4 regions of the Priestia sp. TRN 1309 genome follow, and region 1 is predicted to be linked to each of the others. Evidence: riboswitches for the same ligand, from Rfam matches in the RefSeq annotation. Region 1 holds a riboswitch; each other region holds the start of a gene.
The links. Region 1 has a riboswitch for cobalamin ahead of ACRPLQ_RS23195 (sodium:proton antiporter). Riboswitches for the same ligand answer to the same signal wherever they lie in the genome.
Positions count from the first base shown of each region.

Region 2: it holds a riboswitch for cobalamin, as region 1 does, so the genes downstream of both, ACRPLQ_RS09655 ((2Fe-2S) ferredoxin domain-containing protein) here and ACRPLQ_RS23195 (sodium:proton antiporter) in region 1, are expected to answer to the same signal.
Region 3: it holds a riboswitch for cobalamin, as region 1 does, so the genes downstream of both, ACRPLQ_RS24435 (ribonucleoside-diphosphate reductase subunit alpha) here and ACRPLQ_RS23195 (sodium:proton antiporter) in region 1, are expected to answer to the same signal.
Region 4: it holds a riboswitch for cobalamin, as region 1 does, so the genes downstream of both, nikA (nickel ABC transporter substrate-binding protein) here and ACRPLQ_RS23195 (sodium:proton antiporter) in region 1, are expected to answer to the same signal.

Region 1 is NZ_JBOZGM010000007.1:60,664-68,446, reverse strand. It holds gene ACRPLQ_RS23220 (lipase family protein) at 1-37, shown strand, start outside; gene ACRPLQ_RS23215 (DinB family protein) at 63-551, opposite strand; gene ACRPLQ_RS23210 (type 1 glutamine amidotransferase domain-containing protein) at 1,186-1,710, opposite strand; gene ACRPLQ_RS23205 (DoxX family protein) at 2,013-2,435, shown strand; gene ACRPLQ_RS23200 (M20 family metallopeptidase) at 2,503-3,666, opposite strand; gene ACRPLQ_RS23195 (sodium:proton antiporter) at 3,898-4,695, opposite strand; cobalamin riboswitch at 4,829-5,011, opposite strand; gene ACRPLQ_RS23190 (organic hydroperoxide resistance protein) at 5,117-5,536, opposite strand; gene ACRPLQ_RS23185 (undecaprenyl-diphosphatase) at 5,688-6,281, opposite strand; gene ACRPLQ_RS23180 (ABC transporter ATP-binding protein) at 6,428-7,360, opposite strand; gene ACRPLQ_RS23175 (ABC transporter permease) at 7,362-7,783, opposite strand, start outside.
Region 2 is NZ_JBOZGM010000002.1:465,505-473,287, forward strand. It holds gene ACRPLQ_RS09645 (M42 family metallopeptidase) at 1-924, shown strand, start outside; gene ACRPLQ_RS09650 (hypothetical protein) at 1,277-1,435, shown strand; cobalamin riboswitch at 1,582-1,760, shown strand; cobalamin riboswitch at 1,879-2,058, shown strand; gene ACRPLQ_RS09655 ((2Fe-2S) ferredoxin domain-containing protein) at 2,160-2,540, shown strand; gene cobJ (precorrin-3B C(17)-methyltransferase) at 2,554-4,176, shown strand; gene ACRPLQ_RS09665 (sirohydrochlorin chelatase) at 4,194-5,105, shown strand; gene cobK (precorrin-6A reductase) at 5,102-5,869, shown strand; gene ACRPLQ_RS09675 (precorrin-8X methylmutase) at 5,875-6,522, shown strand; gene ACRPLQ_RS09680 (cobalt-precorrin-5B (C(1))-methyltransferase) at 6,526-7,629, shown strand; gene ACRPLQ_RS09685 (bifunctional cobalt-precorrin-7 (C(5))-methyltransferase/cobalt-precorrin-6B (C(15))-methyltransferase) at 7,619-7,783, shown strand, end outside.
Region 3 is NZ_JBOZGM010000009.1:12,561-20,343, reverse strand. It holds gene ACRPLQ_RS24435 (ribonucleoside-diphosphate reductase subunit alpha) at 1-1,728, opposite strand, end outside; cobalamin riboswitch at 1,862-2,047, opposite strand; gene menC (o-succinylbenzoate synthase) at 2,326-3,429, opposite strand; gene ACRPLQ_RS24425 (o-succinylbenzoate--CoA ligase) at 3,433-4,896, opposite strand; gene menB (1,4-dihydroxy-2-naphthoyl-CoA synthase) at 4,979-5,797, opposite strand; gene menH (2-succinyl-6-hydroxy-2,4-cyclohexadiene-1-carboxylate synthase) at 5,814-6,623, opposite strand; gene menD (2-succinyl-5-enolpyruvyl-6-hydroxy-3-cyclohexene-1-carboxylic-acid synthase) at 6,627-7,783, opposite strand, start outside.
Region 4 is NZ_JBOZGM010000008.1:30,126-37,908, forward strand. It holds gene ACRPLQ_RS23805 (MFS transporter) at 1-379, opposite strand, end outside; gene rluF (23S rRNA pseudouridine(2604) synthase RluF) at 656-1,372, shown strand; gene ACRPLQ_RS23815 (TRM11 family SAM-dependent methyltransferase) at 1,410-2,363, opposite strand; gene ACRPLQ_RS23820 (hypothetical protein) at 2,624-2,782, shown strand; gene ACRPLQ_RS23825 (tautomerase family protein) at 2,950-3,339, shown strand; gene ftsZ (cell division protein FtsZ) at 3,699-4,703, shown strand; cobalamin riboswitch at 4,706-4,896, shown strand; gene nikA (nickel ABC transporter substrate-binding protein) at 5,041-6,582, shown strand; gene ACRPLQ_RS23840 (GNAT family N-acetyltransferase) at 6,652-7,179, shown strand; gene ACRPLQ_RS23845 (YfmQ family protein) at 7,754-7,783, opposite strand, start outside.

The DNA of each region.
Region 1 (7,783 bases):
GATGATGTCGGATTACCCTATTTTGGTCCAAAAATAAAAAAACAGGCGGAATGCCTGTTTTTTTATGCGCCAATTGCTGTTTTGATTTCTTCTATTTGTTCTTGGTGACGCTTTTCATGATAGCCAATAAAATCAATCCATTGCTTTAAATCCATTAACCCAAACACAGGATGTGGAAACGATTTTTGCTTTAGGTTTTCTTCACTGGCTGTTTCTTCTAACTCTACTAAAGCCGCTCTTGATTCCGCCAGCTTACTCTTCATTTCTTCTAATGTCTGCTTTTCATTAGAAGGCGTAACTTGAGCCGGTGCATCTACTTTTCGAGAACGGTCTACCGCTAAATGAAACGGCTTATCTTCGGTTGGCTGATCTACACCGTTTTCTAACTGATCCTTTACACGTGAAACAATCATGCGCTCCATCAAATATAAATGTTCTAATACTTGCATAACGCTCCATGTATTAGATGCTGGCTGCTGATTTAATTGTTCATATGTTAATGATTCTACACTGTTCAATACATCATTTCGAAACTGTTCATTTTTGTTCATTGTTCATCCTCCTCTAGGATTCCTCTAGCTTATCGTATCAAAAAACTCTTCTATATAAAAAGGATATCCCTTTACTTAACCATGTTTTAGCTGCAATTGTTTCACGTGAAAAAAATATTTTTTCTATTTGACATAGATCAACTGAAGTGTTATATTTAGATTTCTGGCTTTTCTTTAAGAGCTGGACATAGTGAAAGTAACTTGAAAGGATGTATCGTACAATGCAAGGTAAAAATACTGGCATTCGACACATGTCTTTGAACAAAACTTATTCACACTGGATCGGCTTCGGAGCCGTAAGGATGCAAGAGAGGTAGGGCTTGCGTCGTTTAGGTTAATCGATCATGTGGAAAAACAAACCGCGGCAATGGATGAAATCCATGCAAGCACAATCAATGCTAATTGTGCCCTAACAACAACGAAACTTACAAAAACCGTAATCATGGATTTTATAAAGAAAGTAATCATTTTGTTTTTACACTTGCAAAAAGCAAGTTACTGATAAGAAACACGAACAAAAGCGAGCAGATGCATCTGCTCGCTTTTTTAATGATGATTTTTTATTTACTTTATCATTTCTTTTTTTAGGGAATCTTATAAAAAAGCCAAAACCAATATGGTTTCGGCTTTTTTCTTATTGCTCTGCTAGTACATCAGCAAATGCTTTTGCATAAGGAGGAAGGTCTGGCGGACGGCGGCTTGAAATGATGTGGCCGTCGATTACGACTGCTTCATCATGCCAAATAGCTCCCGCATTTTCCATATCATCTTTGATTCCTGGCGTACTTGTTACGTTTCGGCCATCTAAGATTTTTGCAGAGATTAATACCCATCCTGCATGGCAGATTTGGCCGATTGGCTTTTGCTGTTCATCCATATGACGAACCATTTCAATTACTTCAGGGTAGCGGCGCAGTTTATCCGGCGCCCAGCCTCCAGGTACTAAAATAGCGTCATATTCAGCTGGATCAACACCTTTAAATGCATAGTCCGATACGGCTGGAACACCGTATTTCCCCATGTACGTTTCGTTTGCTTTTTCTCCAACTAAATGTACTTCTGCTCCTTCTTCGCGAAGACGCATCACTGGATACCATAGTTCTAGATCTTCAAAGTCTGCACTAACAAGCGCAATAACTCTTTTATTTTCTAAGCGCATCGTAACACCTCCGCCATCAGTATAGCATGTTGGAGAATAAGATTGAAAATAAGGAACTAAATTGTACATAATTAAAGGATTTTTCAAGTGCCCTTCAGAAATTTTTTGTATGCCAAATGATCTAATTTTATATTTTTACTTGACTGGGGACAAACATCACACTACAATGTGTAGTGTGATGTTCATAATGTTGTAAAATTATCCAAATAAGAAAGACTTTATTTAATTGCTACATTTCTTTTTACGGGCTTTTACACTACATAATGTAGTGTTTTTCAAATACACTTAAAGGAGGAAGTAAAGTGAATAAAAACGTCGAAATTGGGTCGCTTATTATTCGTTTAGTATTAGGTTTTACATTTTTAGTACACGGCTTTCAAAAATGGCAAGGGGGAATTGAAAATACAGTAGGCTTCTTCGATAGCTTAGGAATCCCTGGTTTCATGGCATATATTGTGGCAACAATTGAACTTGTAGGTGGGGTTCTGATTATTCTTGGTCTAGCAACAAGAGTCGTAGCTGCTTTATTTGTGGCAGTTATGCTTGGCGCTATTTTTACAGCCAAGCTTAAAAGCGGATTCGTTGGCGGGTTTGAGTTTGATATTGCCTTAATTGCCATGTCTGCTCACTTATTTGTTGCAGGAAGCCAGTTCCTTGCTCTTGATAAAGTGGTATTTAAAAAGAAAGAAACTGCTTTTTCTCTTCAAGAAGAAAGCAGTAAATAAAAAAGAAAGCTTATACTCTCCCAATATAAGCTTTCAGGTTAGTCCCGCCGTTTGAGGCGGGCTTTTTTTATATTTGAAGCAGCAAATTCGCAAATAAAGAAGAACGCTCGGACAACGTATCAATTTGAATATGTTCATATTCTGCATGTATTCCTTTTCCGCATGCTCCTAATCCATCCAACGTGGGAATGCCAATAGCCGCTGTAAAATTGCCATCACTTCCGCCTCCAACAGCTGCTTCTTCTAATTTCATACCCAGTTTGGCCGCAATCGACTGAGCGCATTCAAATAACTCTTCCGTTTGTTTAGACTTAACCATTGGAGGACGGTTCATGCCTCCTGTTACTTCAATCTTAATCCCTTTTAAAATGGGCGTTAAATTCAAAATAATATCCGTCATACGTTTTGCTTCTTCTTCTGTAGAAACACGTAAATCCACGTGCGCTTCTGCATATTCCGGCACTACATTCGTACCGCTGCCTCCGGTAAATGTCCCAACGTTCACCGTTGTACCTTTTTCATAATCGGTTAAGCTCTGCAGAAAAATCACTTGGCGCGCTAGCTCTTCAATAGCATTGATTCCTTCTTTGTGGTGATTACCAGCGTGGGCTGCTCGTCCCCACACCTTTACGGTGAAAATCCCCGCTCCTTTGCGCGACGTTTTTAACGCACCTGAACCCGCCACCGCAGGTTCTGCTACTAGCACTGCTTCACTTCTTTGTGCTTCTTCTTCTATATATTTTTTAGAGGAAATTGATCCAATCTCTTCATCTGAATTGCAGAAAAACACAATTTTTTTATCCATTTCTAAGCCGAGCTCTTGAATCGCTTTAATTGCCCATATTGATTGCACAATGCCGCCTTTCATATCTAAAATTCCCGGACCATAAAGCTTGTTTCCTTCTGTTCTTAGACTCAGCCTTCCCTTTTCCCATACCGTGTCAAAGTGACCGATAATTAAAAGCTGCTTCTCTCCTTCTCCAATCGTAAATTTCAAGTGGTTTCCTACTTCTTTTTCTTCTATGATTTCATACCCTACGCCTAAACGCTTCTGAAACAGCTGCGTTAAATACATTCCACACTGATCCACTAACTCTTTACTGTAGGACGGTGATTCTTTTTTCACAAATCCAACTAAATCTTCGAGCATCTCTTGTTCATGTTCTTTTAAATAACTAAATACGCTTTGTTCTACCATTACCTGACTCAAATCAATTCCTCCTCCAAACAACCCCTGCTGCTTGTGCATTCATTGCTTTTATTTATCGTACGTATGAGTATGTTCTACGTTTCACATAACGACCTTAAATTATCCTTAATTATAATGGTTTTCAGACAATTTTCCATCCTTAAAATACAGATAATACTTTAACTTATTCATAACCGACCGAAAATAGCCATAAACTTCAACAAATTTATACAAAAAAGCTTCAATCTTCAACAGATTAAAGCTTTCATTTTATTAATTGACATTTATTTTGATATTTTTCCCTTTTGACTTCACACTTACAAAAACAAACATAGACACTAAAAAAACAAACAAAATAACGCCAACCATTTCAAAGTTTACTTCGGCCCATGGATTAAAGAAAGTGAATGCTAAGTAGAAGGACACCCCGTATGCGAGGATAACAATAACCCAGCCCATCAAGCGGGAAGCAGATTGCCCAAACTTACTCGATTCATTCACCATTTTATGTACAATCAGTGAATCGATTGTATCTGTCAGCATCATACCAAACATAAATACTAGTCCTAATAAAAGCGGCGTATATTTGCCTGCGTTCCCTACAGCTAGAGACCACACGGCCGTTTGACTGACCGTTTCAGCCGCTAGGGCAAACAGCGCTCCTACAAGAATAATTAAAAAAGGATTCGTTGTTCCTTTTGCGATTTTCGGAATAAACTTCCCTTTTAACCCGCTCACCTGAAACTCTTCTTCTTTGTTTTTAGTTCGAAGCAAATGATATGTGTTTAATGTCCCAATCAGAAAGAGAGAGATGATAGATACCCAAGATGCAAAATGATCGAAATATGCTGGAAACGTAAAATTCTTCATCACTACGCCCAGCACCCCGGCCGTGACGGCCACCATTCCTCCATGACCTAGTGAAAACAGCGTTCCGACCCACGGAGCAAAACGGCTGCCCATTCGCCAATTATATCGGGTCTGGCCATCAATAAAAGCTAAGTGATCTGCATCTAATCCGTGCCTGATTCCTAATAAAAAGACAAGTAAAAAAACTGATAAACCTTCCATTTCCTACACTCCTTTTTTTAAAATAAAACGTAAAAAAGCCTCAATTCTATAGAAATTGAGGATGTGTCGGCATATGAAAATAAACAGTAATTACTCACTGCGTACCTTGATACACCGCCTCTTTCCTAGAAGAGTCAAGTGTACAGAATAGGTAGGTCTCCTGGCTTGAGATCATCATTTTCTACCGCCTTCCCCGTTTTGAGTGACGATAAGATAGAAAACTCCCTGCTTACAGTGGCTGGACCGCTCGAGATTTGCACTCGATTCCCTGTTACCTCTTACGCTATGTAAGAGCACCTAAACTGTGCGAATGATTCATTTTCTTCCTCATTATACTAGTACTCCTTACAAATGAATAGAGAAAATTCAAATAAAAAAGCCCTGCTGAGCTTTACATGCTTAGCAGGGCTTTTTAAAGCAATTAAACTACTTCTACCGTTACGTCTACGTTGCCGCTGATTGCTTTTGAATACGGGCAGTATGAGTGGGCTAGGTCTACATATTTTTTAGCTGTTTCTAAATCTAAACCTTCGATATGAGCTTCAAGCGCTACAGCAATTTTCACTCCTTGATCAGCTTTATCTGGAAGCAGCTGAACCGTAGCTTTTACTTCACTGCTTTTAATTTCTACGTTATGTTTTTTCAACATAAATTCTAACGCGCTGTTGAAACAAGCACTGTATCCAGCTGCAAATAGCTGCTCTGGGTTTGTTGCTGTTGTTGCTTCTCCACCAAGCGCTGGAGGTGTTGCAACGTCTAAATTAAAGATATTATCTAAAGAATGAACTTCTCCTGTTCTTCCACCTGTGTTAACGACTGTCGTTTCATATAAAGCTTTCATGTATAAATCTCTCCTCTTTTTTAGTAATTTTATTAAAATTTTTTATTTATCGTTTCTGTAATTTAATTGTACACAATTCAATTTTAAAAAACAAGTGTTAAATACATTAAAAATTTTCCAATAAAAAAAGCCGCGTATATGCGACTTTTTCTTAATAATATTGAGACTGTTCGTCATAAGGTGATTTTCGAAAAATAGACAAGTTGGTAATAGCCCTCATCAGTTTCGTATTAAAAATAACATAATGAATAAACAGCGCCAGCACGCAGCCTAAAGCGGCTCCTGTTAACACATCGAATGGATAGTGAACGCCAACCCATACGCGTGAAAATGCAATGAGTGCACCCATGACAACCCACATGCGCCCTGAACGTTTGAAATGCAGCCAGATGGTAAAAGTGATAACTAATGCAGATGTAGCATGATCGCTTGGAAATGAAGAATTCGCGGCGTGATCAATAAGCTGATTCACGTGGTGAGAGATAAACGGACGATCTCGATAAGCAAATAAACTAATCACTTTATTGATAATGACTCCTGTGGCACAAGCACATAAAGCTTGAAATGCTACAACACGGCTGCCGTTTTTATTAATAAGTAAAAACAAGCCGAGTAAAACAATAAGTACATACTGGGCATAATCTGCAAAGAATACCATTAGCGAATCTACAAACTTCACATGCGAGGCGTACTGATTCACCGCATGGAAAATGGTATAGTCTACTGAATTAATAGCTGATAACATAATCGAAATCCTTTCTTATTTTTAAATGTCATTAGCTATCTTATCAGTTTCTTGGGAAAATGAACATGTTTTTGTCAGAGGCTTCCTAACTGGTATTTATAAATGACTTAGTCAGGCTGAGTGGTAAGCCAACAGATTTTTGCCCATTAACTTACCTGCGAATGATCCACGATGTTTTGTTGCAAAAAGATTTCTTCTAAAGAAGGCTCTTCTACGTGAATTTGATAAATATCGATACCGCATTGAATCAATTCGCGAATAATCAGAGGGATATTTCTCTCTTTTTGAAGCATCACTTTTGTGTACGTGTGATGGTATTCCACGTCCGGACTCACCGTACGGAAAAACTGTTGAATATATGCTTTATGACTGCTTGGGTAAGGATCATGTTTAATCATCACCGTTTTTTTCGCTTGGTATTGAAAACGCAGTTCTTCCATTGTCCCTTCTACTAAAATAACACCATTTTTCATAATCGCTACACGTGTACAAATCTTCTCAACTTCATTTAAATTATGAGACGTCATAAAAATTGTCTTGCCTTGATTTTGAAGTTCTCTTATTAATTCATGAATGTGGAGAGCAGATTCAATATCTACTCCAGAAGTTGGTTCATCTAAAAAGACAAGATCTGGGTCTGTTACAATCGCTTGAGCAATTCCTAACTTCTTTTTCATTCCAAATGAAAACTTTCCAACTTTCTGATGGTCATGTCCTTCTAATCCTACTTTCTTCAGTACATTACTACAGTGTTCTTTAGAAAAACGATGTCCGTTTATCTTTAAAAAATAGCGCAAATGATTGAGTGCCGTCATCTCATCATAAAAGGTAGCATAGTCAGGAAGCACGCCTATTTTCTTCTGAAGCTCTAAATCAATATCACTCTGTCCCAGCAGCGTAAATTCTCCCGCTGAAGGAAATGAAACGCCAGTAAGCATATTAATAAATGTAGACTTCCCTGCTCCGTTTCTCCCTAAAAATCCGTAAATTTCTCCTTGTGGTACCTGTAAATTAATACTGTTAACAATTGTTTTTGATCCATACTTTTTAGTTAATTTACTTGTTTCTATAGCATACATATTATACTTCTCTCCTTTTAAAACTCCAAAGTGCCGTACATAGACAAAGTGCTGCAAAAATAAGAAGAACCGTTAAATACCCTTTCTCCAACTTTAAATAGTAGTAAGGTGTCACATACTTAAACCATGCAATGTACGCTTTTGATGAAAATATGCTCCATACGCTCAGTACCGGTAAAACAATTGATAAAATAATTGATAAAAACATAGTATGAATTGGATTTGATAGTAAAGCTGAAAGCATTAAAACAGATGAAATGATACAAGTAGTGAATAGCAGGCACTCTAAAAATATATAAAAAGAAAAATGATGCGAAATAAAACCAATCAGTAGAAATGAAATAGAGATACAAACAAGCCAGAAACAACAAATTCCTAAGAATTTTCCTAGTACAATACGCTCTCTTGATGTTTTGGTAACTA
Region 2 (7,783 bases), on a different contig from region 1:
ACGTATCGCAATCGAAAAGGAGGCTTAGTCGCTACTATTCCCGGTAAAGATACGGATCATCACCGCATGCTGACGGCTCATGTCGATACATTAGGTGCTATGGTAAAAGAAATCAAACCGAGTGGACGTCTGAAAATCGACTTGATTGGAGGGTTCCGCTACAATTCCATTGAAGGAGAATATTGTGAAATCGAAACGTCAGCAGGAGAAGTATTTACAGGGACCATCCTTATGCATCAAACATCTGTTCATGTGTATAAAGATGCAGGTAAAGCTGAGCGAAATCAAGATAATATAGAAATTCGATTGGATGAAAAAGTACATAGCGCAGAAGATGTTCGCAGTCTTGGAATTGAAGTCGGCGACTTTGTTTCGTTTGATCCTCGTGTAGAAATAACAAAAAGCGGTTTTATTAAATCTCGTCATCTCGATGATAAAGCAAGCGTAGCTTTATTGCTTCAGCTCATGAAAACAATTCAAGAAGAGCAGATCGAACTGCCATACACTACGCACTTTCTTATTTCAAATAATGAAGAAATTGGATACGGAGGAAATTCTAATATTACGCCTCAAACGGTAGAATACTTAGCGGTTGATATGGGTGCCATGGGAGATGGACAATCTACTGATGAATACACCGTGTCTATTTGTGTAAAAGATTCAAGCGGCCCATATCATTACGGTTTGAGAAAGCATTTGGTGGAGCTAGCTAAGCAGCATGATATTCAGTACAAATTAGATATTTATCCGTTTTACGGATCAGATGCTTCTGCTGCTATTCGTGCCGGGCATGACATCGTACACGGCTTAATTGGTCCAGGAATTGATTCTTCTCATGCGTTTGAGAGAACGCATCAAGATTCATTAAACCATACGTACAAGCTTCTTTACCACTATGTGCAATCGAACATGGTTCTGCTTTAAGAAAGGAATATTTAATTAGTGTATTTTTATGCAAAACAAAGAGCAGGACGGGACTGTGATGTCTGTACTTTCCTTTCCTAAAAAAGAAGCCGGCTGTCCGGCTTCTTTTTTTAATAAATACTATATATTTTTTTACTGGTGAAGCAACAGTTGGTAAAAAAAGCACCTTTTTTAAAGAGGTATAATACGGCTTAAACCTTTTGTACATTTTGTTCATTTACAGAAGTTAAAATGTTTTTAAATTTTTAAAAGTTTCTTGTGACAAGTTTTGTAGAATGGGTTTTCAAAAGGATAGGGTTTCGTCATAATGTGGATATAGCGATCACTACAATAATCGGAGGCGAATCTTTTCATGTGGGTACTGACGGTATATGCTGGAAAAGAAATGAAAATGTTTGAATTTGAAACTGAAACGCAGGCGAGAGAAGCTTTTGCAAAAACAAATGGCTGTAAAGTTCTTTCAGAAGTCGTGTATTATAATGATCCTCATTTAACATTAGTAGCTATATAATGAAAAAACAAGAGCTGACTTTATGCTCTTGTTTTTTTATAGCTTCTTGTATCTTACGAAAAGAATAGAGTTGAAATAAAAAAAAATGTACGCTATGATATGGTAGTTACTTCTATTATTCTGATAGTTTAAAAGGTTCATATATATCAAACAGCAACAGTAAAGATGCCAAGAAGGCTTAATAGGGAAACTGGTGAAAGACCAGTACTGCCCCCGCAACTGTAAGTGTGGACGAACGAGTATAACCACTGTGGAAAAATCACGGGAAGGTTCTCAAGTAGAATGATACACAAGTCAGGAGACCTGTCTTTATTGTGAAGTTTCTATTTCTCCGGGGAGCGGGAAGGGAAACGTTGGCTTAAAGTGGCATTCGTGTACACTTTTATTCTGACGTTTTACCCGCTCGCATATTAGCGAAGCGGGTTTTTCTCGTAGCACAAAACTACATATCGTGCAAAAAAGGTGCGCAATGTTCACATTGCGTTAAATGGGAAGTCTGGTGTGAAGCCAGCGCGGTACCCGCCACTGTGAAGAGGAGCTGATTGCATATGCCACTGTATTCGGGAAGGCGCAATCAAGTGATGAATCGAAGTCAGGAAACCAGCCTTTTTCTAATGCGAAGCTTACCCTACGGGATATAGGTGGAAGTGCAAAAACTTAGTTTGAATTTTTCTGCGCCTCTATCATTGATAGAGGCGTTTTTTTAGTAAAGGAGCGAATAAGTGTGACGACGTGGAACTTAAATGGAACAAAACATCACGTATTGATTTGTAATGGAAGCAGCTGTATGAGAAAAGGTGGAGAAGAAGCCACGCAAGCTATTCGAAATAAAGTGACTGAACTGAATCTAGATGAAGCGGTTCACACAACCCGTACGCGCTGTAACGGAAGATGCAAAGATGCTCCTGTAGCTATCGTGTACCCTTCAGGAGATTGGTACAAGCAGGTCACTGAAAACGTAGCTCATCGAATTGTTGAAGAACATTTAGCAGGAGGCTGCAGTATAAAGGAATCACTTATTTATGAATATGATCAAAACGGTTTTGTTTCTCCGGAAAAGAGTGACTCCATAGAAGGAATTGACAAAGTAAAAAGTAACGCATAAAGGAGGAGCTAGCATGAAAGGTAAACTGTTAGTTATTGGATTCGGCCCAGGAAGCTTTGAACATATTACACAGCGAGCAAGAGAAGCCATTCAAGAAAGTGATATGATCATTGGTTATAAAACCTATGTGGAATTAATTCAAGGACTATTAACGAATCAGCAAATTATTAGTACAGGAATGACCGAAGAAGTAAGCCGTGCACAAGAAGCCGTAAAGCAAGCTGAAGCGGGAAAAACCGTGGCGGTCATTTCAAGCGGAGATGCAGGAGTATACGGAATGGCCGGCCTTGTGTATGAAGTGTTGATTGAAAAAGGATGGAAAAAAGAAACGGGCGTAGAGCTGGAAGTGATTCCTGGCATTTCGGCTATTAATTCATGCGCATCCCTCCTTGGGGCGCCCGTGATGCATGATGCCTGTACGATTAGTTTAAGTGACCACCTTACGCCTTGGGAGTTAATCGAAAAACGAATCGAAGCAGCTGCACAAGCAGATTTTGTAGTAGCTTTTTATAATCCGAAAAGCGGAAGACGCACAAGACAAATTGTGGAAGCGCAAAGGATTTTATTAAAATACCGTTCCCCCGATACGCCTGTTGGTCTTGTGAAAAGCGCTTATCGTGACCGTGAAGAAGTGGTAATGACCAATTTAAAAGACATGTTAAATCATGAAATAGGCATGCTGACTACCGTTGTTGTCGGAAATTCATCTACGTTCTTTTACGATGACTTAATGATTACACCGCGCGGGTATCAGCGTAAATATACCCTCAACCAAACAGAGCAGCCGCTAAGACCGCATCAGCGACTTCGAAAAGAAGCAGAACCATGGGCTCTTGATCAAGAGGAGACTGTAAAGCAAACGGCTTCAGCTATTGAAGATGTTCAGAACACAAAAGAAGAAAAAGCAGCTTCACGAGCTCTGGCAGAAGAAGCGCTTCAAGCAATTTTAGGTGAAACTACTTCACCGGTCGTACACCAGCCAATTGAGTCTATTTTTGAAGTGGCAGTTAGTCCAGGGCTTGCAAATAAGAAGTTTACGCCCGTTCAAATGACAACACTAGCAGAAGTTGTTGGTGAAAAAGGTACGATGGAGTATACGCCTGACCATCAAATCAAACTGCAAATTCCAACGGCTCAGCCAGATGTGATTATTAAAAAGCTCCAATCAGCTTCCTTTTTACTATCTCCAGTCGGAGACGTGTTTACAATTAAAGCGTGTGATTTTTGTGATGGAGAAAAAAGTGACGCCATCCCGCATACGGAACAATTACAAAAGCGTCTCGGTGGAATGGACATGCCAAAAGAGCTGAAGCTTGGTATTAATGGATGCGGTATGGCCTGTTACGGTGCTGTTCAAGAAGATATCGGCATTGTCTACAGAAAAGGTGCGTTTGACTTATTTTTAGGGGCTAAAACGGTTGGACGAAACGCCCATTCAGGTCAAATTGTGGCGGAAGGCATAGCGCCCGATGACATTGTTGAAATAGTGGAGAACATTGTCCATGAATATAAAGAAAAAGGTCATCCAAATGAGCGGTTTCATAAATTCTTTAAGCGTGTGAAGAATGTTTATGGATTCGACTATCAAGATATAACACCAAAAATAAAAGTAGAACCAGCTCCGTGTGGAGATTAAAAATGGGAGGGCATTATATGAAATCAGTTTTATTTGTCGGTCATGGAAGTAGAGATCCTGAAGGGAACGATCAAATTCGCGAGTTTATCTCGACTATGAAGCATGATTGGGACCCATCTATTTTAGTAGAAACGTGTTTTCTAGAGTTTGAACGTCCGAATGTAAGTCAAGGCATTGATACATGTGTGGCAAAAGGAGCGACAGATGTAGTTGTAGTTCCAATTATGCTCTTGCCAGCTGGCCACTCAAAAATACATATTCCGGCGGCTATAGATGAAGCTAAGGAAAAATATCTACACGTAAACTTCGTGTACGGACGTCCCATTGGCGTTCATGAAGAAGCCCTTGAAATTTTAAAAACGAGATTACAAGAATCAGGAGAAAATTTAGAAACTCCAGCTGAAGACACGGCTGTTATTGTCTTAGGGCGAGGAGGAAGCGATCCTGATGCAAACAGTGATTTATATAAAATTACGCGCCTTCTTTGGGAAAAAACAAACTACAAAATCGTCGAAACTTCTTTTATGGGCGTGACCGCTCCACTGATTGATGAAGGAGTGGAACGATGTTTAAAACTGGGCGCTAAAAAAGTGGTTATTCTCCCGTATTTCTTATTTACAGGAGTACTAATTAAGCGTTTGGAAGAAATGGTGAAGCAGTATAAAATGCAGCATGAAAACATTGAGTTTAAGCTAGCCGGCTATTTCGGTTTTCATCCAAAACTGCAGACAATTTTAAAAGAACGTGCTGAAGAAGGATTAGAAGGCGAAGTGAAAATGAACTGCGATACATGTCAATATCGCCTCGGCATTATGGAGCATATTGATCACCATCATCATCACGATCATGATCATGATCACGGGCACCATCACCACGATCACCATCATGACCATCACCACCATGAAGATAAGGTCGGCGAGTTAAAATGATTTTATTGTTAGCGGGAACTAGCGATGCACGTGCATTAGCTGTTCAAGTGAAAAAAGAAGGTTACGACGTTACGGCGACGGTTGTAACCGACAATGCAGCAATCGAATTACAGCGAGCAGAAGTGAAAGTGAAAATTGGACGTCTCACACAAGAAGATATGATGACTTTTATAAACGAACATGGTGTAAAAGCTATTGTGGATGCAAGTCACCCCTTTGCCGAAGAAGCATCTAAAAACGCCATCGGTGCGGCTGCTGAAACATCGATTCCTTACATACGCTATGAGCGGGCTTCGCAGGCTTTTACCTACGACAATATGACGATGGTTTCTACGTATGAAGAAGCAGCTGAAGTAGCAGCTGAGAAAAAAGGAGTTATTATGCTGACAACAGGCAGCAAGACGCTGCAGGTTTTTACAGAAAAGCTCCTTCCTCTTTCAGATGTACGGCTTGTTGCTCGTATGCTTCCAAGGCTGGATAATATGGAAAAGTGTCAGCAGTTAGGATTGCCGCAAAAAAATATTATTGCTATTCAAGGTCCGTTTACAAAAGAGTTTGATCAAGCACTTTATAAGCAATACGGAGTGACGGTCATGGTCACAAAAGAAAGCGGAAAAGTTGGATCTGTGGATGAAAAAGTGGAAGCAGCTAAAGAGTTAGGCTTAGATATCATTATGATTGGGCGACCGAAAATTGAGTATGGGACCGTGTATTCCACGTTTGAAGAAGTGGTTCATGCTTTAGTAAACCAAACTAGGAGTTGATTGAGATGGATTTTCGTACAGAATTTAAACCGTTAACTGTTCAGCCTCAGCAAATTGAAGGAAAAAGTTTTGAAATGATTACAGAAGAGCTTGGACCTCATCCGTTTACAGATGAACAGTACCCAATTGTTCAGCGAGTAATTCACGCGTCTGCAGACTTTGAGCTTGGACGCAGTATGCTGTTTCATCCAGATGCGATTCAAGCAGGAATTAAAGCCATTCGCAGCGGCAAGCAAGTGGTTGCAGATGTACAAATGGTGCAAGTAGGAACAAACAAGCAGCGAATTGAAAAACACGGCGGTGAAATCAAAGTTTATATTTCAGATCCGGACGTAATGGAAGAAGCAAAGCGCTTAAATACAACGCGTGCAATTATTTCTATGCGAAAAGCAATTAAAGAAGCAGACGGCGGGATTTTTGCAATTGGGAACGCACCGACAGCGTTACTTGAGTTAATTCGTTTGATTAAAGAAGGAGAAGCGAAGCCTGGACTTGTTATTGGTCTGCCGGTAGGGTTTGTTTCAGCGGCTGAATCGAAAGAAGAACTTGCCAAACTTGACGTGCCGTTTATTACAAACATCGGGCGAAAAGGCGGCAGTACGGTAACGGTTGCTGCATTAAATGCAATTTCAATTCTTGCAGATCAGGTGTAACGCATGAAGGAAGTACCAAAAGAACCTAAGAAACTCAGAGAAGGCTATACGACGGGCGCTTGTGCAACGGCAGCTACGAGAGCAGCTCTGCTTACGCTAATTTCAGGAGAAGTGCAAGAGGAGTCAACGATTTACTTACCTGTTGGTCGCTTTGCTACGTTTCATCTTGAAGAATGCGAGTATCGCACAAGCAGCGCTGTAGCCAGCATCATTAAAGATGCTGGAGATGATCCCGATGCCACGCACGGAGCGCTGATTATTTCTGAAGTTTCGTGGTGTAATGGTGCAGACATTATCATTGATGGAGGAGTGGGAGTAGGGCGTGTGACAAAGCCCGGTCTCCCAGTTCCTGTCGGTGAAGCAGCCATTAACCCTGTGCCAAGAAAGATGCTGAAAGAAACGGCTGAACAGCTTCTAGCCCAATACAACATACAAAAAGGCGTTAAGATTGTCATCTCGGTTCCTGAAGGAGAAGAAATGGCGAAAAAGACATTAAATGCGCGTCTAGGTATTTTAGGAGGCATTTCGATACTGGGGACGCGGGGAATTGTTGTTCCGTTCTCAACAGCTGCTTATAAAGCAAGTATCGTGCAGGCCATTAGCGTTGCTAAAGCGAGTAATTGTGAGCACGTTGTCATTACGACAGGGGGACGAAGCGAAAAATATGGAATGAAACAGTTCCCAGAACTTCCGGAAGAAGCATTTATCGAAATGGGAGATTTTGTTGGATTTACGTTAAAACAATGTAAAAAGCAAGGAATGAAAAAAGTGTCGCTCGTAGGCATGATGGGAAAGTTTTCAAAAGTCGCGCAAGGCGTTATGATGGTTCATTCAAAAAGTGCACCTATTGATTTTAATTTTTTAGCAAAAGCAGCTTCTGAGTCAGGCGCTTCTGCTGAACTGGTAGAGGAAATAAAAGGCGCAAACACAGCTTCTCAAGTGGGAGATTTAATGACGCAAAGCGGTCATCATCAGTTTTTCGAAAAACTGTGCGAGTACTGCTGTTTATCAGCATTAAAGGAAGTGGGGGACGGAATCGATGTCGATACGTCTCTTTACACATTAAAAGGAGATTTTTTAGGACAGGCGGTGCAACATGGCAATTAAAATTATTGGAATAGGTGACGACGGAAAATTAAGTTTGCTTCCTATGTATGAACAGTGGATTTATGAAAGCAATGTGCTAATTGGAGGAAAGCGTCATCTTGACTTTTTTCAAGATTTTGAAGGAGAAAAAGTAGCCATTGAAGGAGGTCTTTCT
Region 3 (7,783 bases), on a different contig from region 1:
TTCTTTAGCTAAGTTCATGCTTGCCTGCACGGTTAAGTAAGAAATTTGTTCATACAATTCATCGCAATATGCTACCGCTTCATCTGTCTCCCATGCTATTTTCTTTAAGGCAAGCAAATGGTTCCAGCCAAATGTGCCAAGCCCTACTGCGCGGTACTTTTGATTCGTTAGCTTTGCTTGAAGTACCGGCAAATCATTTAACTCAATAACATTATCAAGCATGCGTACTTGAATTGGAATTAAACGTTCAAGTACATCTTCAGTTACGGCTCTCGCTAAGTTAATAGAAGAAAGATTACATACAACAAAATCGCCCGGATTCTTTGTAATAATAATTTTTCCGTCTTCCGTAATTTCCTCTGTTACGACCGTTGTACTTTGGTTTTGCGTGATTTCTGTACATAAGTTACTGCAGTAAATCATGCCCGCGTGTCGGTTTTGATTAGCTCGGTTAACCGTATCACGATAGAACATATAAGGAGTTCCGGTTTCAAGCTGCGAAAGCATAATGCGCTTGAAGATCTCAATAGCAGGCACTGTTTCTCTTGAAAGCTGTTCATTGTTTACACACTCAGCGTAACGAGTGCGGAACGAACCGCTGCCTTCTTCTTCATCATAAAAATCTTCTAACGAGTAGCCCATCAGCGTACGAACTTCGTGAGGATCGAATAAGTGCCAGTCTTCACGTGCTTCTACTTTTTCCATAAACAAATCTGGCAAACATACGCCAGTGAATAAATCATGCGTGCGCTGGCGTTCATCACCATTGTTCAAACGCGCGTCTAAGAATGAAAAAATGTCTTTATGCCAAACGTCTAAATATACGGCAATAGCTCCTTGTCGTTGACCTAGCTGATCGACACTTACAGCCGTATTATTTAGCTGTTTCATCCATGGAATTGTTCCTGATGATACGCCTTTAAAACCTTTTATATCACTTCCTCGGCTTCTAATATGACCGAGGTAGACACCAATTCCGCCTCCATTTTTACTAAGCGTGGCCAAATCTGTATTGCTATCATAAATACCGCGTAAGCTGTCATCAATCGTATCAATAAAGCAGCTAGATAGCTGTCCGTAGCTCTTTCCTGCGTTTGAGAGTGTTGGTGTGGCAACCGTCATATATAGACTAGAAAGCGCCCAGTACGCTTCTTTTACTAATGCTGTTCGATTTTCTTTCTTTTCTTGAGACATCAGCGTCATAGCAATGATAAGAAAACGTTCTTGCGGTAATTCGTATACACGCTTATCATGTGATGTCGCTAAATAGCGATCTGCTAATGTCAGCAATCCAATGTATGTAAATAAACGATCGCGTTCAGGAATAATGACTGAAGCAATTTCATTAATTTCTTCTTCTGTATATGTTTTTAATAGCTGTTTATTATAAATGCCGATTTTTGTTAGTTCTTGAATAAGCTGATAAAACGAACCGTACTTCTCTTTTTTATCATAACCTCGGTTGTCCGCTGCTTTTCGATATAGTTCGTTTAAGTAGACGTCTGCCGCCACGTACGTCCAATCTGGTTCTTCCATTGAAATACGCTCTAGGGCTGCCAAAATTAGTACGTTTGCAACCTTTTCGTCCGTCATATTTTCCTTTACTGTAACAGTTTGAATAACCTTTTCCTCATACAAAGAAAAATCAAGTTGCGTAAATTCTTTTTTTAAACGTTCAATATATGCAGTTAATTCATGTAGAATTGTAGGCTTTAATGTATTCACCATAAATATGGCTCCTCTCTTCACTTCAAAATAAAAAATCGCTCACCGTACCTCGGTGAGCGAATAGAACGAAGATAGAAGAAGACACTAAGTCTTTTCTCAATCCTCGCTCTACCCTCTCACCTCCCGAAGAAGATAAAACGACATAAAAAAGGCAGGTCTCCTGACTTATGCTTCTTTTTACTTTAAGGCCTTCCCATGATGTTTACTCACAGTGGATCTCCTTATTTCATCAGCATTCACAGTTGCGGGGACAGCTTTGGATTTTCACCAAATTCCCTTTTAAGTCTTTTTATCAGACACCTTTTTCACTGGAAAACACAAAATATAGTATTTTATTATTGTTTAACAAACAACATATTGTGTTATGTTATAAACACATTATATAGGACAACTTAGAAAACTATCAACCTATTTTCAAAAATAATTTTGTTTTTTACGATAAAATCCTTCGACTTTTTTCATCAAACTACTCCATCATAACATGTTTTGACACGCTTGATGGAACAATGTGCTCTTTTTAAAAAATTTGTCCTATTTTTCTACTAAACATTGCCAACATCAATAAAAAAACCGTTTTTCATAAAAAACGGTTTTTAATTATTTGTATTCTTTTTCAAATGCTGTGATTGTTTTGATAAACTTTTTATCAATATCGTATCCGATCCCCGGTTTTTCCTTCACCTTTATTACTCCGGCTTCTACCTCTACTTCGGGCTTAATAATATCTTTTTCCCAATAGCGAGACGACGCAGAAATGTCACCTGGTATCGTGAAAGAAGGCAGTGTGGCAAGGGCGATGTTATGAGCTCGTGAAATCCCGGCTTCTAACATTCCGCCAACCCAAAGCCTTACACCATGTAGGGCGCATAAATCATGAATTTTTTTTGCTACAGACATTCCGCCAACTCGACCGATTTTCACATTGATAATCTTGCAGCTTTTTTGTTCGATTGCATGACGTGCATCTTCATAGCTCACAATACTTTCATCTAAGCAAATCGGCGTCTTCATTTGCTTTTGTAATAATCGATGATCAAGGATATCATCCGAACTTAACGGCTGTTCGATCATCATTAAATTCAATTCATCTAGTTTTTTCAATGAATCACTATCGCTTAACGTATAGGCTGAATTGGCATCAGCCATAAGAGGAATGCTTGGAAATTCATCTCGAATTTGTTTCAGTAGCTCATAGTCAGCGCCTGGCTTAATTTTCACTTTAAAGCGCTTATAACCATCTTTCATATAAGTCTTTATTTGTTCTTTCATGATGGAAATATCATTTAAGCCAACTACCACTCCAGCTTCTACAGCAGGCCTTATTCCGCCAATTACTTCAGCTAAGGGCTTATTTTGGCGCTTTGCATACAAATCCCATACAGCACAGTCCAAAGCTGCTTTAGCCATGTTGTTCCGCTTTAGAGGTTTGAATAACTTTTGAACATCCTCTGGTTTTTGAAGCTGCTGGTGAAGAAGCGAAGGAATTAAAAAATCGTCTAACATATGAAAACATGTCTGAATCGTTTCTTCCGTATACCAAGGAGATGAAAAAGCAACGACTTCTCCCCATCCTGTAAATCCTTTTTCATCTTCTACTTCAAGCAAAATCAATTCTCGATCCTGGACCGTACCATAGCTTGTTGAAAAAGGAGAAAGAAGCTTCATGTCAATTTTATAAAGATGTACTTTTTTGATAATCATCGATTAAATTCCTTTCTGTATGAACGATGATAGCTTCCGGCGTATGATTTTATTAGAGGCCGTTCGCGGCAGCTCCTCTACTCGAACGAAATACTTTGGAAGTTTGTACTTTGCTAAAAATTGTTGAATGTGTAAAGATAACTCTTCATCTGAAACGTCTTCGTTTATAACAATGCATGCTGCAGGAACTTGTCCCCATTTTCCATCGGCTACTCCCGTTACACCGGCCTCTTTAACAGCGGGATGCTTCAACAAAACATTTTCAATTTCAGCTGGATATACATTTTCTCCACCTGAAATAATAAGGTCCGAGCGTCTGTCTAATACATATAGAAAGCCTTCTTCATCCACTTTCCCGATATCTCCTGTATAGAACCAGCCTTGTTGAAGGGCTTTTTTAGTAGCTTCAGGTTTATTTAAATATCCTTTTGTAACATTTGGACCTTTAACAATGATTTCTCCTGCTTCACGTGTTTCATTTCCATTCTCATCTACAATTTTCATTGCACACGGAAATAATGGTTTACCTGCTGATCCCAGTTTTCGCAAACTATCTTCAGGTGAAAGCGTAACGAACTGTGAAGATGTTTCTGTCATTCCATACGTTTGATAAACAGGAATTTCTTTATTCACACAAGCCTCTAAAATAGTAAGCGGTGCGGGTCCTCCTCCTAAAAGCATACAGCGAAATGTATTTGGATATTTACGTTCAGCTAATTCATCCAGCATATTCGATAGCATGGAAGTGACAACCGAAATAATTGTTACTCCTTTGTTTTCAATGGCTTCATTCACCGCTCTTGCTTCAAATCGTTCTTCTAAAATGATTTTCATTCCGTAAAAGACGCTCCGCATTAAAATGGATAATCCGCTAATATGAAACAAAGGAACCGCTATAAGCCAGCAGTCTTTTTCATTTAATCCTAAATTAAGCGCTGAACCAATAGAACTCCACCAGTGATTTCCATATGTCTGCAGCACTCCTTTTGGATTACCTGTTGTTCCAGACGTATACATAATGGTGAACGTCTCCTCGAGATTCCACGTTTTCTGAAAATACGTTTCTGTTTCTGGAGAACTTTTTAAAGAAGATAAAGGAAGCTGAGTAATGGAACTTTGGAACTCTCTCGTTAAAAATGCTTCATCCGTAATAAGCAACGACACGTTTGCATCTGTTAGCTGATAATTGATTTCTTCATTTGTCAAACGCGTATTGACGAGCAGCACCCGAGCGCCAATATAAGAAACCGCATGTAAAATCTCAATAAACTCCACGCTGTTTTTCATGCATAAAGCAATGGTATCACCTTGCTTTACACCGTTAAACGAAAGCTGCTGCGCTACTTTTTGAACACGCTTATGAAGCTCTTGAAAAGTAAGCAACGTTTGCGGTGTTTCTACCGCCACTCGGTTTGGCGTCAAATATGCTCTTTGCATAAGCCCATTAGGAATCGTTTGGCCACTCATAAATTTCTCTCCTTTTTATACTAATTAACTAAATCAAATTGAAAAAACAGCCTGATGATAATCACCAAGCTGTTTCAGCTGTTTAAGGGAAACGTGGGAACTGTTGGAAGTCTGGATTGCGTTTTTCCTTAAATGCATCGCGACCTTCTTTTGCCTCGTCCGTTGTGTAATAAAGAAGCGTTGCGTCACCCGCAAATTGCTGGATACCAGCTAAGCCGTCCGTATCAGCATTAAATGCTGCTTTTAAGAAACGAAGAGCGGTTGGACTTTTTTCTAACATCTCTTCACACCATTGAATTGTTTCAGCTTCAAGCTGTTCTAATGGAACGACCGTGTTTACTAATCCCATGTCTAGTGCTTCTTGAGCGTTGTACTGACGACATAAGAACCAGATCTCACGCGCTTTCTTATGGCCTACGATGCGAGCTAAGTAACCAGAGCCATATCCTGCATCGAAGCTTCCAACTTTAGGACCTGTTTGTCCAAAGACTGCGTTATCCGCTGCAATTGTTAAGTCACATACAACGTGAAGAACGTGGCCTCCACCAATTGCATAGCCTGATACCATTGCAACAACCGGCTTTGGAATTACGCGAATTAAACGCTGTAAATCTAGAACGTTTAGACGTGGAATTTCATCTTCTCCTACATAGCCGCCGTGACCGCGAACTCTTTGGTCTCCGCCTGAGCAAAATGCTTTATCCCCAGCACCTGCTAATACAATTACTCCAACGCTTGCATCGTCACGAGCATAAGCAAATGCATCGATCAATTCCATTACTGTTTTTGGACGGAATGCATTGTGCACTTCCGGACGGTTAATCGTAATTTTAGCGATTCCATTATATGTTTCGTATAAAATGTCTTCATACTGACGTACTGATGTCCATTCAACTGTCATCTTTATTTCCTCCTAATTATGTAGTAGCTAAGAACTCACTTACTATTCTACCAAAAATCTCGGGTTGTTCCACGTGAATTGCATGGCCTGTCCCTAAAATAATTTTAGAAGTAGCATTTGGTATTAATGTTTGCATTTCTTTGGAAATTAAACAAAACTTTTGATCTACTTCTCCTGTAATAAGCAAAATCGGCATCAACAGATCGTCCAGCTTCTTCCAAAGGGACGGCTGGACTCCTGTTCCCATTCCTTTCAAACTGTTGGAAAGGCCGATTTCTGTATGCGAAAGTCTTTCTTGACGCACCGCTTCTTGAACATAGCTAGGCAATTGCTTTTGAGAACGAAAAAGAGGGATTTCCTCCCAAAAGTTCACAAATTCTTCAATTCCATTTTTCACAATGCGGCTCGCCAGCTGCTCATCTTTTTCTTTTCTTAGCTTTTGTTCTTCTCGCGTTTTTAAACCAGGCGATGCGCTTTCTAATACCAACTTTTTCACAAGGTGTGGATATCGCTGAGCAAATGAGAGAGCAAGCCTTCCTCCCATCGAATATCCAATTACATTCACCTGTGATAGAGATAGCTGTTGAAGCAGCTCATGCAGTGCTTCAACAACTGCTTCCATTGAATATGGTTTGATTTCTTTCGGAGCTGCTGATTGGCCATGACCAATAATATCAACAGCAATCACTTGATAGTCTTTAACGAATTTCTTCATAAAGGTACGCCAGGTTTGAGAAGAACCGGTAAAGCCGTGAAGAAGCAGCAGCGGCTCTCCTTTTCCCTCGGTGTGCACATAGTAAGATACACCATTTAATTGATACATCATTGCTTATTCCTCACCGTTTGACAAATTTATTTCCTCGGAAACAAGTTTCCACAAACTGCGATGAGTCTCTACATTTTCTGTACGAGTTGTGCGAATCTCTACAACATGTAACCCGCCTTTTGTGAAAGCATGGTTCATTGCATGTCGAAATTCTTCCCAGCTGCTTGCTGAAGAAAATGTGCCATCATACAGACGAGTGGCATGCTCAAAATTCAATCCAGTTGGCGTACCGAATAAAAATTCAAAGTGCTTTTCTTGTTTTGACTGCGGTAAAAATGAAAAAATTCCTCCGCCGTCATTGTTAACTAGCACAACGGTTAAATTTAAATTATGCATCTTAGCTGCCAGCAGACCATTTAAATCGTGATAAAAAGATAGGTCACCAATAAATAAAACGGTGTGATCGTAAGCCGTGCTTACGCCTAGAGCAGACGAAACCACACCATCAATTCCATTTGCTCCTCGGTTTACAAAGAGTGGAATATCTTTTTCCGTATTTAAGAAGAAAGAATCAATATCTCGAACAGGCATTGAATTTCCAACAAACAAAGCCGTGCCTTCAGGTACTACATCCACAATTTCTTGAACTACTTGTCCTTCGAACCATTCCTGGCCAGAAGTTAATGTTTTGAGAGCCTGTGCAGTTTGAGCATTAATCTTTTTCCACAGACTCAGCCATGAAGTAGACTCCTCTTGATTTGCTGAAAGGCGCTTGATCAGTTCTTCACAAAATAATGTTTCATTGGCTTCGATCATTACTGTTGAACGTAAAGTAGGATCTCTCCAGCCTTTACCTTGGTCAACTACAAACATTTCTTTCGGCTCGTGTGCTTTTAAAAATTGCAATAGCGGTTTCGATACCGGCATCGCGCCAAAACGAATGACAACTTCGGGGTAAAAACGCTCATCAACCTTATCACTTTTTAAAAATGTATCATATGTCTCTATTACATTTTCTTTTGAATGCTTGCCGCTTCTTAATTGTGATAACGGATCTGCGAGCACCGGAAAGCTTAAAGCGTCAGCTAAACGGCATACGCTGTCTACTGCTTTTAAAGACATTTGATCTCCGCATATAATAAGTCCTTTTGTTGTTCCCTCTAGGCGCTTCGCAATTTCTTCGAATCCTTTTTCAGATAGAGATGCTTCTCCATGAATAG
Region 4 (7,783 bases), on a different contig from region 1:
GAATAAAGTGCTGAGAAGCCATAGTCATAATACTTGTATACAAAGCTGGTCCAATCGCGCCTGCAACTTGGTTAATCGTATTTGAAATGGCTGAACCGTGAGCGTGAAGAGGTTTAGGTACTTGATTTAAAGCAAGCGTCATCACGGGCCCTATGCTTAAACCTACGCCAATTGTAAAGGCAGCGTATAAAATAGCTGCAGTCATCGTAGTTGTTTCGCTTGAAATGGTAGTGAACAAACTTAAAATAAACGTTAAAAGAATTAAACTTGTTAAAAGCAGCGGCTTAAATCCAATTTTATCGAACAAATGTCCTCCGACCATAGCTGTCAGAGCCAGCGTTACTCCTCCTGGAAGCATAAGAAAACCTGATGGTAGCAACTCTATACTGATCAGTCAATCCAGACGTCTATGTCTTGTATAGGAGTGAAGATTGACGTTGGTTTGACAGGTGTAAGCATTGCTTGAAATGTTAAGAATAAGGTTACAAAGTATTTTGAGGCTATCCTTTTATTTCTGTTAAAAAAATATAGTCAAGTAATGAAATTAAAAGAAGACGAGAAGCGTATAGCATGTTACGATAGGGACGGTATAGAAATTGACACATATCGGTTTCTAATAGAAGAGACAAATTTTAAAATTTTTAAATGTAAGGTTGTGATTCACCTGAGACTGAATAAATTTATTAGCGAATCTGGCAAAGCGTCAAGACGCGGGGCAGATAAGTTAATTAGTGAAGGAAGAGTAACCGTTAATGGAAAGGTTGCAAAAATCGGAGATCAAGTTAAGCCTGGCGATGATATTCGAGTAAGTGGCCAACAGCTTCGGATTGCTCGAAATAATGTATATATTGCACTTAATAAACCAGTCGGCATTACAAGTACGAGTGAGAAAAAAGTAAAGGGAAACATCATTGACTTAGTCAATCACCCTTTGCGTATTCATCATGTCGGACGACTAGATAAGGATTCAGACGGCTTAATTTTACTTACAAATGACGGCGATATTATTAACGAAATTTTACGTGCAGAAAACAAGCATGAAAAAGAATATATTGTTGCAGTAGATAAGCCGATTACACCCGAGTTTATCAAAAACATGTCTGAGGGAGTAAAAATTTTAGGTACAAAAACGCTTCCTTGTAAAGTGACACAGCTGTCTAAGTACGAGTTTCAAATTATTTTAACACAGGGCTTAAATCGTCAAATTCGCCGTATGTGTGAAGTGCTCGGATATGAAGTGTACCGCCTTCAGCGTACGCGTATTATGAATATTCACTTAAACAACTTGCCTGTTGGGCAATGGAGAGATTTAACGAAAAAAGAGCGTACGCAGCTATTCAAAGAATTAGACTATGAACCTAAAGAGTGGTAAATCAAAAGACACCAGCCTGTTAGACTGGTGTCTTTTTTTATTCGCATACAACTACTTGTCTAGAAAATACGCTTTTGCGCGCTACGCAGCGATCTGAAATAGAAAAGCCAGCTTCATGAATCATATGGTCAATCGTGTCTACTGTAATCACGACTACTTTATCCGCAAAGCGGCGAGCGTGTTTTAAAATAGAAAGCTGATCTTCAGGCGTCGCGTGGGTGTAGAGATTGTAAGGCATGTCGATGATCGCTACGTCATAGTGAGTGGTAACATCCGAAATCGGTCCGGTTTTGACATCACCCTTTAAGCCGAAATGCGCAATATTTTCACGAGATCCGTCGGTCACAAGTGGGTTGATATCGCGTCCTACAATATCAATGCCCATTGAAAGAGCTTCTACGAGGACTGTACCAATACCACAGCATGGATCAATCGCTTTGATTCCTTCAGGCTTTGGAACGGCAATGTTAGCTACAGCTCTTGCAAGGCGGGTACTGAGTGCCGTAGAGTATTCACGCGGTTTCTTCAAATGATGCAGCCATACAGCTTCGCTTTTTTGATATTTTCCAAAATACCAGCGTCCTTCAAATGGAACAATTCCAAACAAATGGTCAGGGTTATGCAAGTCTGCTTCTGCTACAAAATGCCAACCCACATCACGTTCAATCGCACGCTGACCTTTATAGCTTATTTTTTGATCTTTTTCCAAGTCATTAATTTTCATAAAAATGAGTTTAAATGTTTGATCTCCAAGGTCAATATCTTCTACTTGTTTGCAAATATCTGCAAGGTCATCTGATTCATACATAATATCTAATCGCTCTTTGATAAAAGGGCTTCTGCTTGGATCAAGTTTAACGGCGCTTCTTATGATAGGTTTCTCAGTTTCAATTTCAAAAAGAGAGCGTCTCTCTAATTGACATAGTGAGAGTTCCTCTTCGCTGCATGCGTATGTGTAGATATACTGAGGCAGCTGCGTATGGTTATTCAATATCGTATCATCCTTTATCGTATCTAATTATCCTTCTTCTCAAACAATAGCGAGAAAAGAAGAGAAAAGCAACGAATTTAAATATATTTGGCTGTGAATACTAAATTGAAGCGCTACATAGTCCACTTATTTGACAAAACATGCTAAAATAACTGATGATAACCTGCATGTGCTGCTGTTTATACAAAAGAACTGGATCAAGGTTTCTCAAAAATCATTTATACACTGCTGACATTTTGATGAATAGGAGAGGCTACGTGATGTCTAAAAGTGATCATGAAAAGCAACAGATGAGTCGGGCTGATATGAAAAAACAAGCTAAAACATCCTCGCAAAACCTTGTGATGAACGTACTCATTGCCATTGTATCTGCATGTATTTTAGCTCTTATTATAAATATTTTTGTACTAATGAAATGAGTCGTTATGCTGCTCATTTCTTTTTATTAGGTTCAGCTTTTATTGAAGAGTTTGAGGTCTCTTTCACTAGAGAGCACATTGTGAATAGCATATCTTTTTTTTACAAATGATAGTTGTGATATGATAAAGCAATAATACATTAGACAAAAAGCTGGAGGTTACTTAGTATGCCATTACTTAGATTTGATGTAATAGAAGGAAGAGACGAAAAAGAGTTAAAAGCATTACTAGACGCTACTCATCGAGCGATGCTAGAAGCCTTTGGCGTCCCAGAACGCGATCGTTATCAAATTGTACATCAGCATCCTGCTCATGAAATGATTATTGAAGATACAGGTCTTGGCTTTGAGAGAAGCAAGGATTTGGTTATTATAAGTGTGACGAGCAAACAGCGAACAGAAGAGCAAAAACAAGCTCTTTACAAATTAATTGTAAAAGAGCTGGGAGAAAGCTGCGGAATTCAGCCAAGCGACATTATGATTTCAATTGTTGAAAACGGTAATGCTGACTGGAGCTTTGGTATGGGAGAAGCTCAATTCTTAACTGGGAAATTATAAAATGGTTTATTATCTAGAGAAGCCCTTATTTCTAAGGGCTTTTTCTCATTTTGTCTATAAAAATATTATTCTCTTAGTCACATCTTACTCAAAATTAAATACAGACATCTGTCAAATGAATGATACAATAAGCTTATATGCCGTTTTGAGTGGGAAAACCAAAAAAGAGTTCGGCGTACTAACTTCAGAACAACAATAATTTTACATAAAGATGTAAAGATTTAAAGGTTAAAAGAGAAATGTATAAAATCTGTAAAACAAAAGAACAGTTACGCGTTAAACATAGGAGTAAAAGGTTCTTCACGTGTTTTTTCGGATAATAAGAGAAAGTAATTTTGATCATTGAGGAGGAACTTAGAATGTTTGGATTTGATGCAGATGTATCGCCATTAGTGCGAATTAAAGTAATTGGAGTCGGCGGTGGAGGAAATAACACCGTTAACCGTATGATTGAACATGGTGTACAAGGGGTAGAATTTATCGCCGTTAATACGGATGCTCAGGCGCTTAATTTATCTAAAGCAGATGTGAAAATGCAGATTGGTGCGGCATTAACGCGAGGATTAGGTGCAGGAGCTAATCCAGAAGTAGGAAGAGAAGCTGCAGAAGAAAGCAGAGAGCAAATTCAAGAAGTACTGCAAGGCGCAGATATGGTATTCGTAACAGCTGGCATGGGGGGAGGCACTGGTACTGGAGCAGCTCCGGTTATTGCCCAAATTGCCCGTGAACTAAATGCTTTAACAATTGGAGTAGTTACTCGCCCTTTCAAGTTTGAAGGAAATAAACGTACCAAGCAAGCAGTAGGCGGTATTACTGCGATGAATGAATCGGTAGATACCCTTATTGTCATTCCAAACGACCGCTTGCTTGAAATCGTTGATAAAAAGACACCTATGCTTGAAGCATTCCGTGAAGCAGATAATGTTCTTCGCCAAGGTATTCAAGGTATTTCAGATTTAATCGCTGTTCCGGGGCTGATTAACCTTGACTTTGCTGATGTAAAAACAATTATGTCTAATCAAGGATTTGCGCTTATGGGTATCGGACGAGCTTCGGGATCAGATCGAGCAATTGAAGCAGCGAAAAAAGCGATTTCTAGTCCGCTGCTAGATGCATCGATTGATGGAGCAAGAGGCGTGCTGCTGAACATTACGAGCGGCAGCAGCCTGAGTCTTTACGAAGTACAGGAAGCAGCAGATATTGTCACGTCCGCTTCTGATCAGGACTTAAATATGATTTTTGGATCTGTGATTAATGAAGATTTAAAGGACGAAATGATGGTAACCGTTATTGCCACTGGATTTGATGATGAAGATATTTCACCATCAGCTTCCACTTCTAGAGTTTCAAGAGCACGCTACTAAATTAAATAACCAGCTTTTATGGTGGCAATTGTTTTTCAATTGCCTTAAAAGGGAATCCGGTGAAAATCCGGAGCGGTCCCGCCACTGTAACAAGGAGCCTTATGTCAAAAAGCCACTGTCTATTTAGAGACGGGAAGGCGGTATAAGGCAATGACTTGAAGCCAGGAGACCTGCCATAAATCGCAGCACACAATAACCTACGAGGATAGGGAGGTGTTTTGGCAGAATCAAAAATACGATAAACAAGGGATACGTTTATCTGAATTTGTTGTGAAGGCAAGCACTTCTTTTTAGAAGTGCTTTTTTTTGTGTATTAAAATAGAAGGTGGAAAAATGAATGATAAATAATAAAAAACTTGTATCTATGATATTTCTCGTGTTACTTTGCCTCACTGCTTGCGCTCCTAATGAAGAGAGCGTAAGTATAAAAGAAAGAAAGAAAACGGATAAAAGTGTGACGTTTTTATTTAATTTTACATCTGCAACGCTTGATCCTCATACGGACGATAATTATACAGCAGTTCGTGGGGGAGTAGGGGAGACGCTTGTTAAAATCAACGACGATTTAAAAATAAAGCCTTGGCTTGCTGAAAAGTGGGAAACGAAAGATAACGGCCTTACATGGACATTTATGATAAGAAAGAACATCACGTTTCAAAATGGAAAAGCGCTGAATGCAAATGCCGTTAAGTCTTCTCTTCAAAGAACGATAGACCAAAGTTATGCGATGAAAAACGCTTTAAATATTAAAGAAATGAAAGCGAACAGTCATGCGCTGACAATTACATTAAAAGAAACAATGCCTAAATTTCCTTCTGAATTAGTGCATCCAAATACAGCTATTATAGATGTTGATGCTTCTAATATAGCTAAGAAGCCCATTGGTACGGGTCCATTTCGCGTCTTGTCTTTTGATCAAGGAAATCAAGTAAAATTAGAAAGATATGAAAATTATTGGGGTGGAAAAGTGAAATTGAAAAGTGCGATCTTTGGATTTAACGAAGATGCTAATGCGCGAGTTGCTGCTCTTCAATCTGGAACAGCCGATATTATTTATCGCCCGCCTTTAGAAAGCTTGGGCACTTTACAAACAGATCCGTCTTTTAAAGTAAGTGGAGTACCTAGTGTGCGCACCCATTTATTGCTTTACAATCAAACTAATGACGCATTAAAAGACGAAAATGTAAGAAAAGCTATCGATACCTTATTGAACCGAAAAGAAATTGTTAGCAGCATCATGAACAATCAAGCGGCAGCGGCTCGAGGTCCATTTTTACCCCAATTACCTTTTGCTGATAGTACTGCTAATGAGCAAAGAGGTATGACATCTGCTAAAAAATATTTAGAGAAAGCAGGCTATCAAATCAAAAATGACAAAGCAATCAAAAATGGAAAGCCACTATCGCTCTCTCTTGTCACATATAGTTCTTTGCCAGAACTGCCTTTAATTGCTCAGCTTATACAGTCTAATGCCAAAGAGTTAGGAATTACTATTAAGATTCACCTAGTTGAAGATAGCGATGAATATGTAATGGCAAAAGATGATTGGGATTTAGCATTGTACAGCCTTATCACAGCACCTAGAGGAGATGCCAGCTATTATTTAAGTACGAACTATTTGCCCGGCGGTGGTTTAAATGCCAGCCGGATTAATGATGATACGCTAACAAAAATGATAGAACAGTTAAATTCAACAGTAGATGACGCAAAACGAGATCAGTTAGCCAAACAAGCAACCGCTTTGATTAATAGAAAAATGCTGACGTCATCGATTGTACATCCAAACATTGTTGTTGCTTATAATCAAAAAGTGAAAAACTGGACAACAAATCCAAGCGAGTATTATATGCTGACTCAGCATTTAGACGTAACGCCGTAGTTAACATTGCAGCATAAGCAGAGAAAAGAAAAAGTATACAATGATCGTTAAAAGGATGTGACAGTAAACGTGCAAGAAGTACAAATGTATCAAATTAAAGAAGTAAAAGAAAAGGATGCTGAAGTGATTCAGTTTGTCATGAATATGCGGAATGAGCTATTTCCTATGCTGGAAAAAAATCAGCTTCCTGTGGATTTGCTTCATTTTAATGAACATTACGTTCAAGCGAAAGACGCTGCTTTTTTTGCAGCTGTTACGGAAAATCAACAAGTAATTGGAACCATTGGTTTATACGCTTACGATGGACGGTTTCATGCATTAAAAGAGCGATATGAACATAGAACTGCAGCTGAGGTTGTAAAATGCTATGTCGATCCAGCGTACCGGCGTCTAGGCATTGGACAGCAGCTGTTAAAAGCAGTTGAACAATTTGCCCAAAGTCATTTTTATGACACGCTGTATCTGCATACTCATCCTTTCTTACCTGGCGCTATTCCTTTTTGGGCTTCACAAGGCTTTATCAAAAGGCTAGCTGAACAGGACGAACCATGGAATACGCTGCACATGGACAGAAAAATACAACGAGTCGTAACGTAACGAGATCATACAGTAATTACCATGGAATCTGTATATGGGCTCATGCTATAATGAACGTAACTTACATTTATAGCCTGTAGGGCAAGTCCTTACAGAAAAGAACCACGTTTCGAATTGGCTGAAACGTGGTTTTTTTCTATAAAAAACAAGTAACAAAATATTTTTAAAAATATATATGAAATCGCTTTCAAAATAATGAAATATATTATATAATTACTAGTGTTGTGTTGTACTTTGTTAGTGTTAAATCAATATCCTACATGTGTGAGCCGATTGCCTTATGGTAGTCGGCTTCCTTTTTTTATAGTAGAAGTCTAAAGGGAAACAGCGTTCGTTAAAATGGCTGTAATTGTCATGATAATAGTTGTCCCAAAGGCCCACTTGAAAAGAAAGAAAAGTAGCAATCATTCCAAACCCTAACAAAGAAAGCATTATCCATCACCTCTTAAAAATTTAGAAAATTCTATTAATTTATGTTATAGCATTAGAATTAATGTTAAAGTTTGGTATTTTTAAATAAGGTAACTTCAAACTAAACCTAAAAACTAAAAAAGCCGCCTTGTAGGCGACTGGTTTAAGCTAGGTCAGCTGTTATGGACTGCTT